4 regions of the Pantoea sp. X-Soil-ISGK-259 genome follow, and region 3 is predicted to be linked to each of the others. Evidence: predicted binding sites of a transcription regulator. Region 3 holds the regulator's gene; each other region holds the start of a gene.

Region 1 (3,129 bases), on a different replicon from region 3:
CCTTGCCTGTACTAAGGTCTGAATTTAACTGTTTATAGGGAGCCGGTTTTTTAGAGGCTGCTAACAGGATAGATGCAGGAAGCGTGTATATTCAGTGAGCGTTCCCAGGCATGTCCCCCGCGTTTTCATTAATCAGTCGTGAGTGGCGGGCCATTGCCCGCCTTTTTTATTATCTGAAGGAGAACAACATGTTGAGTCTGAAATCGTTTAAGCAATATTTCAGTCGGCAGCCGCTGACGGTGGAAGAGCTTGAGGTAGACAGCGCACTACTGGAGCGTCTGGTGAACTGTTTTGGCGGGCGTGAGAATATTCAGCAGGTTGACGCCTGTTTAACCCGGCTACGGGTAAAAGTAACGTCGCTGAAGGCAGTTGATACGGCGGGATTACAGAAAGCGGGGGCGATTGGCGTGGTGATCCTGGGGCATGAGGTACATGCAATCTTTGGTAAGCAGTCTGACCAGTTGCGTCAGTTGCTGGAAGAACGTTTCTTTAAGCCAGAGCGATAAACCGCTGTAAAAATATGATGCAAAAAAATGGATAACCGTCGCCGGTTATCCAAATAAGCCCCTGCATAAGAGCTTAACAATGATCACAATGAGGAGACTGCTCTGTTACCACCAGGCTTCGACCTGTACGCCGAAGTTCCAGGTGTTGTTACTGGTGTTGTCTTTGAAGCTGTGTCCGTCTTCTGAATCATTCAGGTAAGAAGCAAACAGACGCAGTTCCGGACGAGACATAAATTCGGGACCGGCTGCCAGGCCCAGCGCCAGCGTATATTTCTGTCCCGCCGCTTTATAGTCGCTGCCCACTTTATTCTCATCTTTCTGCCAGAAACTGCCGACTTCGCCGATACCACGGACATACTGTGTAAACTGATACTGTCCACGGCCCACCAGCGACAGCAGCGTACTTTTGCTTGTCTGCGCGGTGATATCATCGGCTGAGCCCCAGGTGAAGACCTGATTCAGGGAGAATTTATCGGTTATCGGCAGCAGGCCGGTATTGATCACGCGATAGCCGGTGGCATTGCTGGTATCGTTCCACATGTCATACCAGCCGCCGCCCTGCGAGATCATGTTTTGTGCCAGGCCTTTGTTGGCATACTGGAACACCAGTTTCTGATAGCCACCCCACATATCCTGACTGATCTCACTGGTGAGCATAACGCCGTTATCCGCGTCATACAGGCCACCATATTCTTTCTGTTTGTTCGTGGTGTTCGGCATGGCGTAGTCAACACCAAACTCGGTCCAGGCACCGCTCCAGGGTTTCCAGCCGGCATAGCGAAGGTCGAGGTAGTTAATGTTGACGTCGTTATCGCCATCCACGCGGTAATCCACATCATTGGCGTCGCCACGAATCCACGCAAACGAGATAGCGCCCGGACCCAGGGTGTAGTTTTCGATACCGGCACCTGAACCGGAAATATTCCAGTATTTGGTATCAATGATATGCAGATCGTGACGCTGGTAGTAGCGTTTGCCGCCCCAGATCACGGCATCTTTGTCTCCCGGCACCAGTCCTTTTATCTGCAGGTTCAGCTGACGTAAACCAAACTGCGCATCATCGCCGAAGGTGGTTTCGTTATCGTTTGAGCCGTCGGAGAACATGCTGACCATGGTGTCGACATAGAAACTCACGTCGTCCTTTTTGTAGACCTCGCTGCCCAGCTCAACCTCGCCATAGGTGTCGGCTTCGTTGCCAAGACGGCCGACCTTGTTTTTTTGATACTCTTCAATACCGCCATCCTGCGATACGCCCACGCCACCACGCAGATAGCCATGGAAATCAATGTTGTCGATAGCGGCATAGAGTGTCGGGGAGGTCAGGGCCGCAGCAAGCGCCACAGCAGCAGTACGTAACCTTGTTTCCATGTTATCCTCAATTTTTATTTGTAATACGTTCACATGACAGCGGCAGTAAACGTCTTTTGTCAGATGAGTGACAAATAAAATCGCGATAATGTGTGACGTACTGCAAATAAAGCGGCGCTATTTGTAACGATTAGTGAATTGGATCACCAAATTTTACTATGTGAAGGTATTACTTTTAATTTTTATTTCCGCAATGTGACTGCGGCAGCCTGGCTGTCACTGCGGCTGTGATACCATGCCGACTTCGGTCATCAGGGATGCGAATTATGAAATCAAAAAATGCCACCTTAGAGGATGTCGCCCGTCATGCTGGCGTGTCGTATCAGACGGTTTCACGGGTTTTGAATAAGTCGGCAAATGTCTCGGAATCAACGCGGCGCAAGGTGGAGCACTCAATTGAGACCCTGCGTTACGTGCCTAACAGACTGGCGCAGCAGCTGGTGGGTAAGCAGAGCACCACGCTTGGTCTGGTGACAACATCGCTCGCCCTGCATGCGCCTTCTCAGGTGGCCGCCGCCGTTAAACGTTATGCCAATGCTGCGGACTATCAGGTACTGATTGCGATGATAGATGAGAACGTCAACCAAAGCCTGCAGGACTGTATCAATGAACTGAAGTCTCAGCGGGTGGATAAAGTCATTATCAACGTCCCGCTGGAGAGTGCTGACGCAGAACAGGTCGTGGAGGAGAATCAGGACATACTCTGTCTGTTCCTGGATGTTGATCCCTACAGTTCGGTGTTTAACGTTTCGTTTAACCCGGCTGACGGCACTCGCGCCAGCGTCAAATATTTGTATGAGCAGGGGCATCGCGAATTCGCGCTGCTGGCCGGGCCTGAGCAGTCGGTCTCTGCCAATCTGCGGTTGAAGAGCTGGCTGGATACGCTGGAAAGTTATCGTCTGAAGCCGGTCAGTGTCAGCCACGGCAATTGGGATGCGCAGAGTGGTTATAACGGTGTATTGCAACTGTTGCGGGAAGCGCCGGAATTCAGCGCGCTGCTCGTGGGCAATGACCAGATGGCGCTGGGTGTGCTGAGCGCACTGCATCAGCGCGGCGTGGCGGTGCCGGGGCAAATTTCGGTGATTGGCTACGACGACACCTATGAAAGCGCCTTCTTCCATCCGGCGTTAACCACGGTATCGCTGGATCTGGATTTACAGGGTAAAGAAGCGGTGTCGCGTCTGTTGTTAGCCAGTGAAGAGGATGATCAGCGTTCCTCTTCCATTCTGCCAGCAAAACTGGTGGTGCGCAGTTC
Region 2 (3,129 bases), 3.6 Mb from region 3:
TTGCTCAGACCTGCATCCTGCACTTTCTTACGCAGAACACCTGCACCCATGGCGCTTGAGCCCATACCGGCATCACAGGCGACGATAATTTTGCGCACGTGATGCAGCTCGACGCTCATCGCATCGCTGGCGACGGGTGCACCCGCCACGCTCTGGCCTTTCGACTGCGCTTTCATCTCATGCATGCGCTGAGTCGCGGCTTCGATATCGTCATCTTCTTTAACCTTGCTGGTTTTCAGCAGGATAGCGGAAACTACGAAGGAGACGGCGAAAGCGGCAGCAATGGCAGCGATGTTCGCAAAGTAGGCACCCTTTGGTGTCATCGCCAGCACCGCCAGGATTGAACCCGGTGAAGCAGGCGAGACCAGGCCACCGTTCAGCACGGTCAGTGTGAAGACACCCGTCATGCCTCCCAGGATGACCGCCAGCAGCAGGCGAGGCGCCATCAGCACATACGGGAAGTAGATCTCATGGATGCCGCCAAGGAAGTGGATAATTGCCGCACCGCCTGCAGACTGTTTAGCACTACCACGACCAAAGAACATGTAGGCCATCAGCACGCCCATACCCGGACCCGGGTTGGCTTCGATCAGGAAGAAGATCGACTTGCCCGCCTCACTGGCTTGCTGGATACCCAGCGGTGAGAAGATCCCGTGGTTGATGGCGTTGTTCAGGAACAGGATTTTTGCCGGTTCCACGAAGATTGAGGTCAGCGGCAGCAGGTTGTTCTGCACCATCAGATTCACGCCTGCGGCGAGAATGTGTGACAGACCTTCTACCAGCGGACCAATCGCCAGGAACGCCAGCAGTGCCAGAATCATCCCGATAATACCGGCCGAGAAGTTGTTAACCAGCATCTCGAAGCCGCTTTTGATTTTGCCGTCAATCGCCCGGTCAAACGACTTAATTGCCCAGCCGCCCAGTGGACCGGCAATCATTGCACCGAGGAACATCGGCATATCCGCACCGACAATCACACCCATTGTCGTAATTGCACCGACCACACCGCCACGATCGCCGCCCACCAGACGCCCACCGGTAAAACCGATCAGCAGTGGCAGCAGGTAGGTGATCATTGGGCCAACCAGTTTGGCCAGCGTTTCGTTCGGGATCCAGCCAGTTGGAATAAACAGCGCGGTGATGATACCCCAGGCGATGAACGCCCCGATGTTTGGCATCACCATATTACTCAGAAAGCGACCAAAGCTCTGTACTTTGACCTTCACTGATGAGGACATAAACCCACCCCTTATTGAGACGCGCTGCAATAGGAGAGCGCGTTTGTTTTTGTTTAGCCACCCCGACTCGCAGCCGGTGGTATTACTGTATGCACGCGGACTCTATCACGCGAATTTGGCACTGCGTAGCACGCGGGAAAAGTGTGATCTACATCACTGATTAAGGGTGGTGGCAGGGGTGATTAGCGTGACATTGATCACATTTTTATAACGGTTACGTGTTGTTTTGCCTGGTTTTTACGCGTGATAGCTGATTATCTGTGAGTTTGATCACACTAAAAGGGCGGGGGTTTGTTATATAAATGTGACTCAGATCACAAACTATTTTTGGTCGAAAATGCGCCAGATCACACTTCATTCGACAGGCTATCGGATGAGATTAGAAAAGGCGTGGAGACGGGCAGGCGACCTACGCCTGCCCATAAAGCAGATTTAATGCAGGCCACCCTGAACGGCCGCTTGTGCCTGAGGAAGCGCCTGTGCATTCGCGGATAACGTGCTCATTATCGCGTTGTATTGTGAAGCCTGATCCTGCGTCGGGAACTGCACGCCGCCATCATTGAAGCTGACGCGGGTACCCTGAGTTTGCAGGAATTCGCCGGTCTGCACGGCAGCCTGGCTCAGCGCCTGAAGTTTAGGCAGCAGCGGAATCAGCTGATTGGCGGGTACCGTCACCACTTTGTTATAGGCGGTGTCGTAGACTTTTTTCAGATCATCCGTCTGCTTTAGGGCCGCTTTGCTGCTGTCCGCCTGCATTTTTGCGCTCTCAATCTGCTGGGTAACAATGACCAGTGCGCTCGTGGCCTGACGCAGGGAATCACGACGGCTGAGATAATCCTGCGGAACGCGAATGGCAGACAGTTCATCCACCACCGGACGCATCCCCTGTTCAACGGCTTTGTTCGCCTGCTGCGAAAAGCCGTACATGATGGCGTAATCGCTGGCGAAGTTGCCAAAGCTTTGCTTCTGGTTTTCGCTGAGACTAGGGAGATGCTCGCCACTGCGCATCACGGTATTCTGGAGGAAATCAATAAATGCTTTACGCTGCTCGCCTTCTTTGTCACCGCATGCGGTGAGTTGCAGCACGATGAGCGCGCCAGCGAGCATAATGCCGCCGCGTGCCATAAGGCGTGTAAGTCCTGAAGCCATTGGGTCAACTCCTGTCGGTAGTACTGTCTGATGTCCAGGTAGGAATGGCCTAAAGAATAGAACAAACCGCCGTCACGGCACAATGTGAAACCGCCTGTGAAGCAGAGGCTTTCTTAAACGCCGGTGATACAACGGGATCGCCCGCACGTCAGAGCGCGATACGTTTCCTGCCATCATGCGTTAACCTGAACGTCAGTTTAGCGGTATGGCGATCACGGCTGCAGCCTTAAAACACCACCGCCTGACCATCTTTGCGACTCTCGCTGGCTGCAATATAGAAACCCTGCGGATCGCGCACTATCGCCTGCGCGCCACCAAAGTTGTAATTGCTCAGGGGATCTTCCAGTACCACATTGTGCCCCATGCGGCGCAGCGTGCTCAGGGTATTGCGATCGAGTGTCGATTCAAACACCACCTCGCGTCCCTGTACCACCCGCCAGCGCGGCGCATCAATCGCAGCCTGCGGATTCTGGCGGTGCAGCATAATTCGCAGCGCCAGCTGGACATGACCCTGCGCCTGCATCGGGCCACCCATCACACCAAACGCCATCAGCGGCTGACCCTGCTCATCCAGCGCAAAGGCCGGGATGATGGTGTGAAAAGGGCGCTTACCGCCTGCCACCACGTTAGGATGGTCTGGATCGAGTGAAAAGCCCGCCCCACGGTTCTGCAGGCTGATGCCGGTGTCGGGCACCACCACGCCGGAGCCAAAGCCCATGTAGTTAGACTGAATGAATGAGAC
Region 3 (3,129 bases):
CCCGTAGCCGGGCCGAAATGGTTTTGGCATTCCAGCGGATCACCGCTTCGGCATGGCTCTGTTCGACCAGCTTCTGCACCTCTTCCGGCCGATGCAGACTAACCGAGATGTGTTCCTGCAGATCCAGCGCCACCTGAAAGGCGCGCGTCAGCCGCTTATGGCTGTGATCGCGGCTTGCCGACAGCATGTGCATCTGCTGATAGCAGGTGTTAATCAGATCGACCACTTTCTGCTGACGCGCCAGCAGCGGCGGCAGTGCCTTTTCCGGGTCGGTCAGCTGCGTCAGCAGGGTGTATTTGGCGTCGCAGTAGTTAGCCAGCTCGCGGTAGATCAGGCTGAGGCTTTCGCGCATCGGCTGCTCTTTCCACAGCCAGAACCAGAACCAGTTAAACAGCCCATACCAGAGCGTGCCGCCGATGTAGAGCAGCGGGGTAACATAGATGGGCATGCGGCCAATGAGGCTCAGGGTAAAAATGGCGGCGATAAGCGTGCCGGGCAGCAGACGACCATGCAGCGGGCTGATCTCACCCGTCACGCCGAGCAGCAGGGGCATGGCGAACAGGATGAGCGGTAGCGGAATGGCATGCAGTGTGAGCCACTGAATCAGGAAGCTGCCGAGGGCAAACAGGCTGCCACCCACAATCAGGCGTTTGAAAAAGCGTTTATGCGGGGTATCCAGACCGGCAATATTGCAGCAGGCAGGCACTAACGAGAACAGCAGACCTTTTTGCAGGTCGCCAGCCAGCCAGCCCAGCGCGACGGGCAGACAAAGCACCAGCGTTTGCCGCAAGGCGTAGTTGACTTCAGGATGGTAAATAATTCGACGCCACATCGGCCCAACACAAACAATAACGGCGTGATGTTGCCATCACGCCGTGGGTGACAGGAATTAGCGGGTGCCGTAAACGACGATGGTTTTGCCGTGTGCGGAGATCAGGTTCTGATCTTCCAGCATCTTCAAAATACGGCCCACGGTTTCGCGTGAACAACCCACAATCTGGCCAATTTCCTGACGAGTGATTTTAATTTGCATGCCGTCGGGATGCGTCATGGCATCTGGCTGCTTCGCCAGGTTGAGCAGGGTCTGTGCAATGCGTCCGGTGACGTCGAGGAAAGCGAGGTTACCCACTTTTTCAGACGTGACCTGCAGGCGACGCGCCATCTGCGAGGAGAGTCGCATCAGGATGTCGGGATTAACCTGAATCAGCTGACGGAATTTCTTGTAAGAAATCTCCGCCACTTCGCACGCGCTTTTCGCACGTACCCAGGCGCTGCGCTCCTGGCCTTCTTCGAACAGGCCAAGCTCACCAATGAAATCGCCCTGATTCAGGTAGGAAAGAATCATCTCTTTGCCTTCTTCATCTTTAATCAGAACCGCGACGGAACCTTTCACGATGTAGTAAAGCGTTTCTGCTTTTTCACCTTGGTGAATCAGCGTACTTTTGGATGGATACTTGTGAATATGGCAATGGGACAGGAACCATTCGAGTGTAGGGTCTGTTTGCGGTTTGCCGAGAACCATTCGCTATTATCCTCTGTTGTAATCGTGCCCAAAATACAGGGGGCAGTTTTCCCTGTCAGGCGGTGAAAGCTTCAAGCGTTTCCCTTTCAGGAAATTATTCGGGCCGCATCAGGCGCAGTGCGCATCATTCTTCCCGGCTTCGCCATCGGGTGACGAAAAATATTTTCAGCACTGTTTGTAGCACAGCTTTTGCCGACTGTCTTGTGTTGTCTCGCTTCAGCTACAGGCGGATTTCTCTGGATTGCTGTTTACCAGGCGAAAGCGTACTCTGGCGACAAAACAGCGTATTCCGGAGCAAAAATCATGCAGGCAAGAGTGAAGTGGGTAGAAGGACTGACATTCCTCGGAGAATCCTCATCCGGCCATCAGATACTGATGGATGGAAATTCGGGCGATAAAGCGCCCAGCCCAATGGAGATGGTGCTGATGGCGGCCGGCGGATGCAGCGCGATTGACGTGGTATCAATTCTGCAAAAAGGCCGTAACGATGTGGCTGATTGTGAAGTAAAACTGACCTCAGAACGTCGTGAAGAGGCGCCGCGAATCTTTACGCACATCAACCTGCACTTTATCGTGAGTGGTAAAGCGCTCCAGGATAAAGCGGTCTCACGCGCGGTGGATCTTTCTGCTGAAAAATATTGTTCGGTGGCCATCATGCTGGGTAAAGGTGTGACGATTACGCATAGCTATGAAGTGATTGAGCTGTAACAGGCTGAAGGGCATTTTAAAGTCGCGGGCCAATTCGGAGTCGGTCTGGTGTCGGGCCGTTCCTGCATAGAGAGTCCGCTTTAAGACTGTGCCCGCGCTATTACGCACCTCATCCCTGAGGTGCGCCCATACCGGGCCAACGCTTTGCGTTGTTCAAAAACGCTCCCGGCGTTTTTGTCCCAGTCGCGGGACGCTTTCCTCTTCTGACCCGGTTCCCGGCGTGTTGAGCTTAGGTGTTGCTGTCAGATTCTTTGTCACCAGGTTTTTTCAGTGGCGACCTTTCTGAAAACGGATGTGGCTGCCGGACGTGAAGCGAAGGGAGCATATGCCTGTAGCAAAGCATAGCGGGCCAGGGATGGCCCGCGCTGAGCCTGCCAGGGATGGCGGTTTTGCGTCTTTGCGAAAGGTGTATGCTCCCTGAAGCCAGCTCAGCAGTAAGCCTTTCCCCGCAGAAATGCCAGTTTTACCTCTTTGCGAAAGGCCTCTGCTCTCTGCGTTTTTTTTGCTGACCTCTTACTCTATCCGCTTACCTTCCATCAGCCGCTTCACCAGCGGACCCATGATCAGCTCCATCGCCAGACCCATTTTGCCGCCGGGCACGACCAGCGTATTGATGTGCGAGATAAACGAACCCTGCAGCATCGCCAGCAGGTAGGGGAAGTCGATATCTTCCAGCGCCTGGAAATGAATCACCACAAAGCTCTCATCCAGTGACGGAATGGCGCGGGCAGCGAACGGGTTTGAGGTGTCGACGGTCGGGACGCGCTGAAAGTTGATGTGGGTGCGCGAGAACTGTGGCGTGATGAAATTGATGTAATCTTCCATCGAACGCACCACGGAATCCATCACTGCTTCGCGTGAATGACCGCGCTCGCCGGTGTCGCGCACCAGCTTCTGAA
Region 4 (3,129 bases), 1.8 Mb from region 3:
TATAACCGCGCATGCCAAAACCGTGGGTAAAAATGGTATTGAGGAACGTCAGCGTCCCCACAATAATATTGATACCCGCCATCATAATTAAAAAGCCGAGAAGGGTTTTAAAGGTGCCTTCCACCACCTTGCCTGCTGATTTCTTCTGCAGCAGCAGACCATTCAGCGCAATAAACGCGATCAGAATTGAGGCCTGCCCCAGCAGATCTTTTACCAGGAAGTCGATCACACTATTCATGGGCAGCGACCTTCTCGTTACGTTCTTTTAAAAAGGCCAGGATCTTCTGCTCTATTTCCACTTTATCGGTGAGCCGGTTAAGAATAATGACCCGTTTAATCTGCTCCGGACTGGCGTCGGCATTTAATACATCGGCAAAGGCTTTTTGCGTCAGGATCATATCTGACTTAAATGCATTCGCTTCTGAAATGGTGGTGTGATCGATATCGGCCTCAATTTCCAGTTTTTTTAATACTGCTTTTGCGCTCATCTCAATCGCAAAACTGGAGCCTAATCCACAACCACAGACACATAATATTTTCAGCATGGTTTTTCCTCACACTATATTGAGTTGTTTAGCGAGTTTGTAATGGTGCCCGTCAATATCGACCAGGCGTTTTTGCATGCTTATTAAATCAATCGGGATCGGTTTATTGCTGCCATTAATAATGACCGCTTTATTCCGCATGCCTGACTGAATACAACGCACCACTTCACTGGCCATAATGGTGCCCTGATAAATTTCTTCGCAGGTGGGATCACCATTGCGCAGTCCGTAACCGAGAATAGTTTTACGGATGCGTACGCCAATAAGCGGCTCAAGCTGTTTGATCAAGGTGTCGATCGCCCCCTGAAAACCGGGCGAATATTCACGGGTGTAGCCTTCTGAACAGAGGATGACCACGCTGTTCTGTTCGGCCAGCCGTCCGGTGATGCGCTGTGCCAGTTGTGGCAAAGGAATCTGGCACTCCGGAATCAGGGCGATATCCGCATTGGATTTAATCGCCGATTGCAGCGTTAATTCACCGCAATAGCCGCCGAGTAACTCCAGCATAAAAACCCGGCCCGGTAAGGCGCGGCCGGTATTACGCAGCTTTGCGACCTCTTTTAATACCTGCTCGCAGGCGGTAGAAAATCCCAGCGTGTAATCACTGCCGAAGACATCATTATCGATGGTCATACCGACGCCGAAACAATTAACGCCAGACTCCGACAGGATGTGGAGAAACTGCAGCGATCCGTCACCACCCGCCATGATTAATACGTCAATACGTGCGCTTTTCAGCTGGCGCGCAATTAAATCATATTCGCTGCGCACCAGTTTCTTTTCCGTCCTTCCGGACTGCATCACCGGAATCGGGGCGATGGCAAAGTCGAGCAGATCGCGCTGGCTGATATCACGATGGTTATTTGCCAGAAGGCCGGGAATGCCGCCGTCAAATATCACCATCTCAGCCTGCGCGAGACGCCCTATCTGGAAGACAAAGTTATTTATTCCGGTGACATCCCCGCCACTGATCACCATTCCAATGCGCATTTCCCTCACCCCGCTGACTTACTCTGCTGAGGGCCATTCTTCCGGTTCACGGCGTTGCTATTTGCAGAGGAGATCACAGTTACGCGCGGTATTTTTCGGTCAGGCGTGTTGACAGCAGTAGCTTAAGGCCTTTATTTGTGAGCAGAGTCACTCTATTCCAACTTATTACTTCACGGACGAATCAATACAAATCATCAGCTTAGGTTGCCGAACAGGTTTTTGATTTGGCCAACAGAATTACGAATGATCGGGCATAAAAATGGCATTGCGAATTTGTGACTTTCACCTCATTTTTCCCGGTTCTGGCCCGGTTCAGGCGATTAAAATAGTTTTTATCGGGAGGGCTGGATTATTCAGTGCACGTAAAAAAGGGAATATTTCAGGAGAGGCAGGAAAGGAAGAAAAATGAATCAGGGGCGCAGCGAGCTGCTGCGCCCCACACACTTATTTCGCGTAAGCTTCGGTAGACAGCGTCAGGGTGACGTCGTCGCTTACCGCCGGGACATATTTGTCCAGCCTGAAGTCAGAACGCTTGATGGTGCCGGTGGCATCAAAACCAATCGCCTGCTTCTTCACCATCGGATGCTCGCCCTGCTTGTTCAGCGTGGCGTGCAGCGTAACAGGCTTAGTGATCCCTTTCAGGGTCAGGTTACCTTCAACGTCAAATTTGTTGTCGCCCTTTGCAACCACTTTGGTGCTGTGGAAGGTCGCAGTTGGGTATTTGGCCGTGTCGAAATACTCAGCGCCTTTGAACTCTTTGGTCAGCGCCGCAACATGGCTGTCGATTTTGCTGACTGGCAGGGTTACGTCAACGCGTGATGCTTCCGGATGATCTTTATCAAACACCAGCGTACCGGTTGCATCCGGAATATCCGCGGTAGGATTTGAGAAGCCAAAATGGTTCCAGGCCACAATGACAGACGTATGCTCAGGATTCAGCTGGTAGTGCATCGCCTCAGCCTGAGATAACGGGGCGTAAAGGGTAGCAGCGGCTAACAGGGGCAGTGCGATACGTTTGAAGTTCTTCACAGTCAATTCCTTATCCGGACAAAAGTGAACTGAGTGTGGTTCAGTTAGCCCGGAATAGACAGTGAAGAGATTTGTCCGTAATTTTCAAATAAATTCAGCAACTTTATATCGGGCGCTATACATTTTCTCCCCCGGTAAACAGCACGCGCCAGCGGCGGCGATCCTGAATCAGTGTGCGGTGCAGCTGTTGCAGATCGGTAAGGGTCAGCGCCTCTATCTGCGCCGCATCCGGTTCTGCCAGACCATTTTCACGGCGTAACTGCGCCAGTGGCTGCGCCACTTCCCGGCTCAGCAGACGCGTTTTCAGTGCCACCAGGTCACACTCTGCCAGCGTCTCGTTAAGGGAACGCAGGAAGTTGCGGCAGTAGCGCAACAGTGACAGCGCGCTGTAATCGGGCGACTGCAGCGCAAACACTACGCCGTCTTCATCGGCACAGCGCATATAGCGGCTGTTAACGACATACCCTATAGGTTGTTCAACCCGATAGCGCTGGAAGAAACGCGGCTCGTAGATCAGCGCCAGCGCACGTAATGCCGCAAGCTGTTCAGGACGGTGCAGTGGAAT

The links. The regulator CRP, encoded in region 3, controls carbon source genes, mostly activating them, when cyclic AMP is high. The targets are predictions, from matches to a motif close to ATGTGANNNNNNTCACAT.
Region 1: AC6I77_RS21210 (maltoporin) is a predicted target of CRP. The motif match lies at 1,965-1,982, and genes of this name have one in related genera.
Region 2: AC6I77_RS00435 (PTS mannitol transporter subunit IICBA) is a predicted target of CRP. The motif match lies at 1,380-1,397, and genes of this name have one in related genera.
Region 4: AC6I77_RS08820 (6-phosphofructokinase) is a predicted target of CRP. The motif match lies at 1,809-1,826, and genes of this name have one in related genera.

Annotation. Positions count from the first base shown of each region.
Region 1 is NZ_AP035987.1:424,917-428,045, reverse strand. It holds gene AC6I77_RS21215 (PTS sugar transporter subunit IIB) at 189-506, shown strand; gene AC6I77_RS21210 (maltoporin) at 612-1,874, opposite strand; gene AC6I77_RS21205 (LacI family DNA-binding transcriptional regulator) at 2,141-3,129, shown strand, end outside.
Region 2 is NZ_AP035986.1:89,560-92,688, forward strand. It holds gene AC6I77_RS00435 (PTS mannitol transporter subunit IICBA) at 1-1,238, opposite strand, end outside; gene AC6I77_RS00440 (DUF3053 domain-containing protein) at 1,671-2,387, opposite strand; gene AC6I77_RS00445 (gamma-glutamyltransferase family protein) at 2,614-3,129, opposite strand, start outside.
Region 3 is NZ_AP035986.1:3,658,498-3,661,626, reverse strand. It holds gene AC6I77_RS17495 (YccS/YhfK family putative transporter) at 1-832, opposite strand, end outside; gene crp (cAMP-activated global transcriptional regulator CRP) at 890-1,522, opposite strand; gene AC6I77_RS17485 (OsmC family protein) at 1,826-2,230, shown strand; gene AC6I77_RS17480 (phosphoribulokinase) at 2,744-3,129, opposite strand, start outside.
Region 4 is NZ_AP035986.1:1,890,460-1,893,588, reverse strand. It holds gene AC6I77_RS08830 (PTS sugar transporter subunit IIC) at 1-238, opposite strand, end outside; gene AC6I77_RS08825 (PTS sugar transporter subunit IIB) at 231-545, opposite strand; gene AC6I77_RS08820 (6-phosphofructokinase) at 555-1,535, opposite strand; gene AC6I77_RS08815 (YceI family protein) at 1,980-2,564, opposite strand; gene pqqF (pyrroloquinoline quinone biosynthesis protein PqqF) at 2,680-3,129, opposite strand, start outside.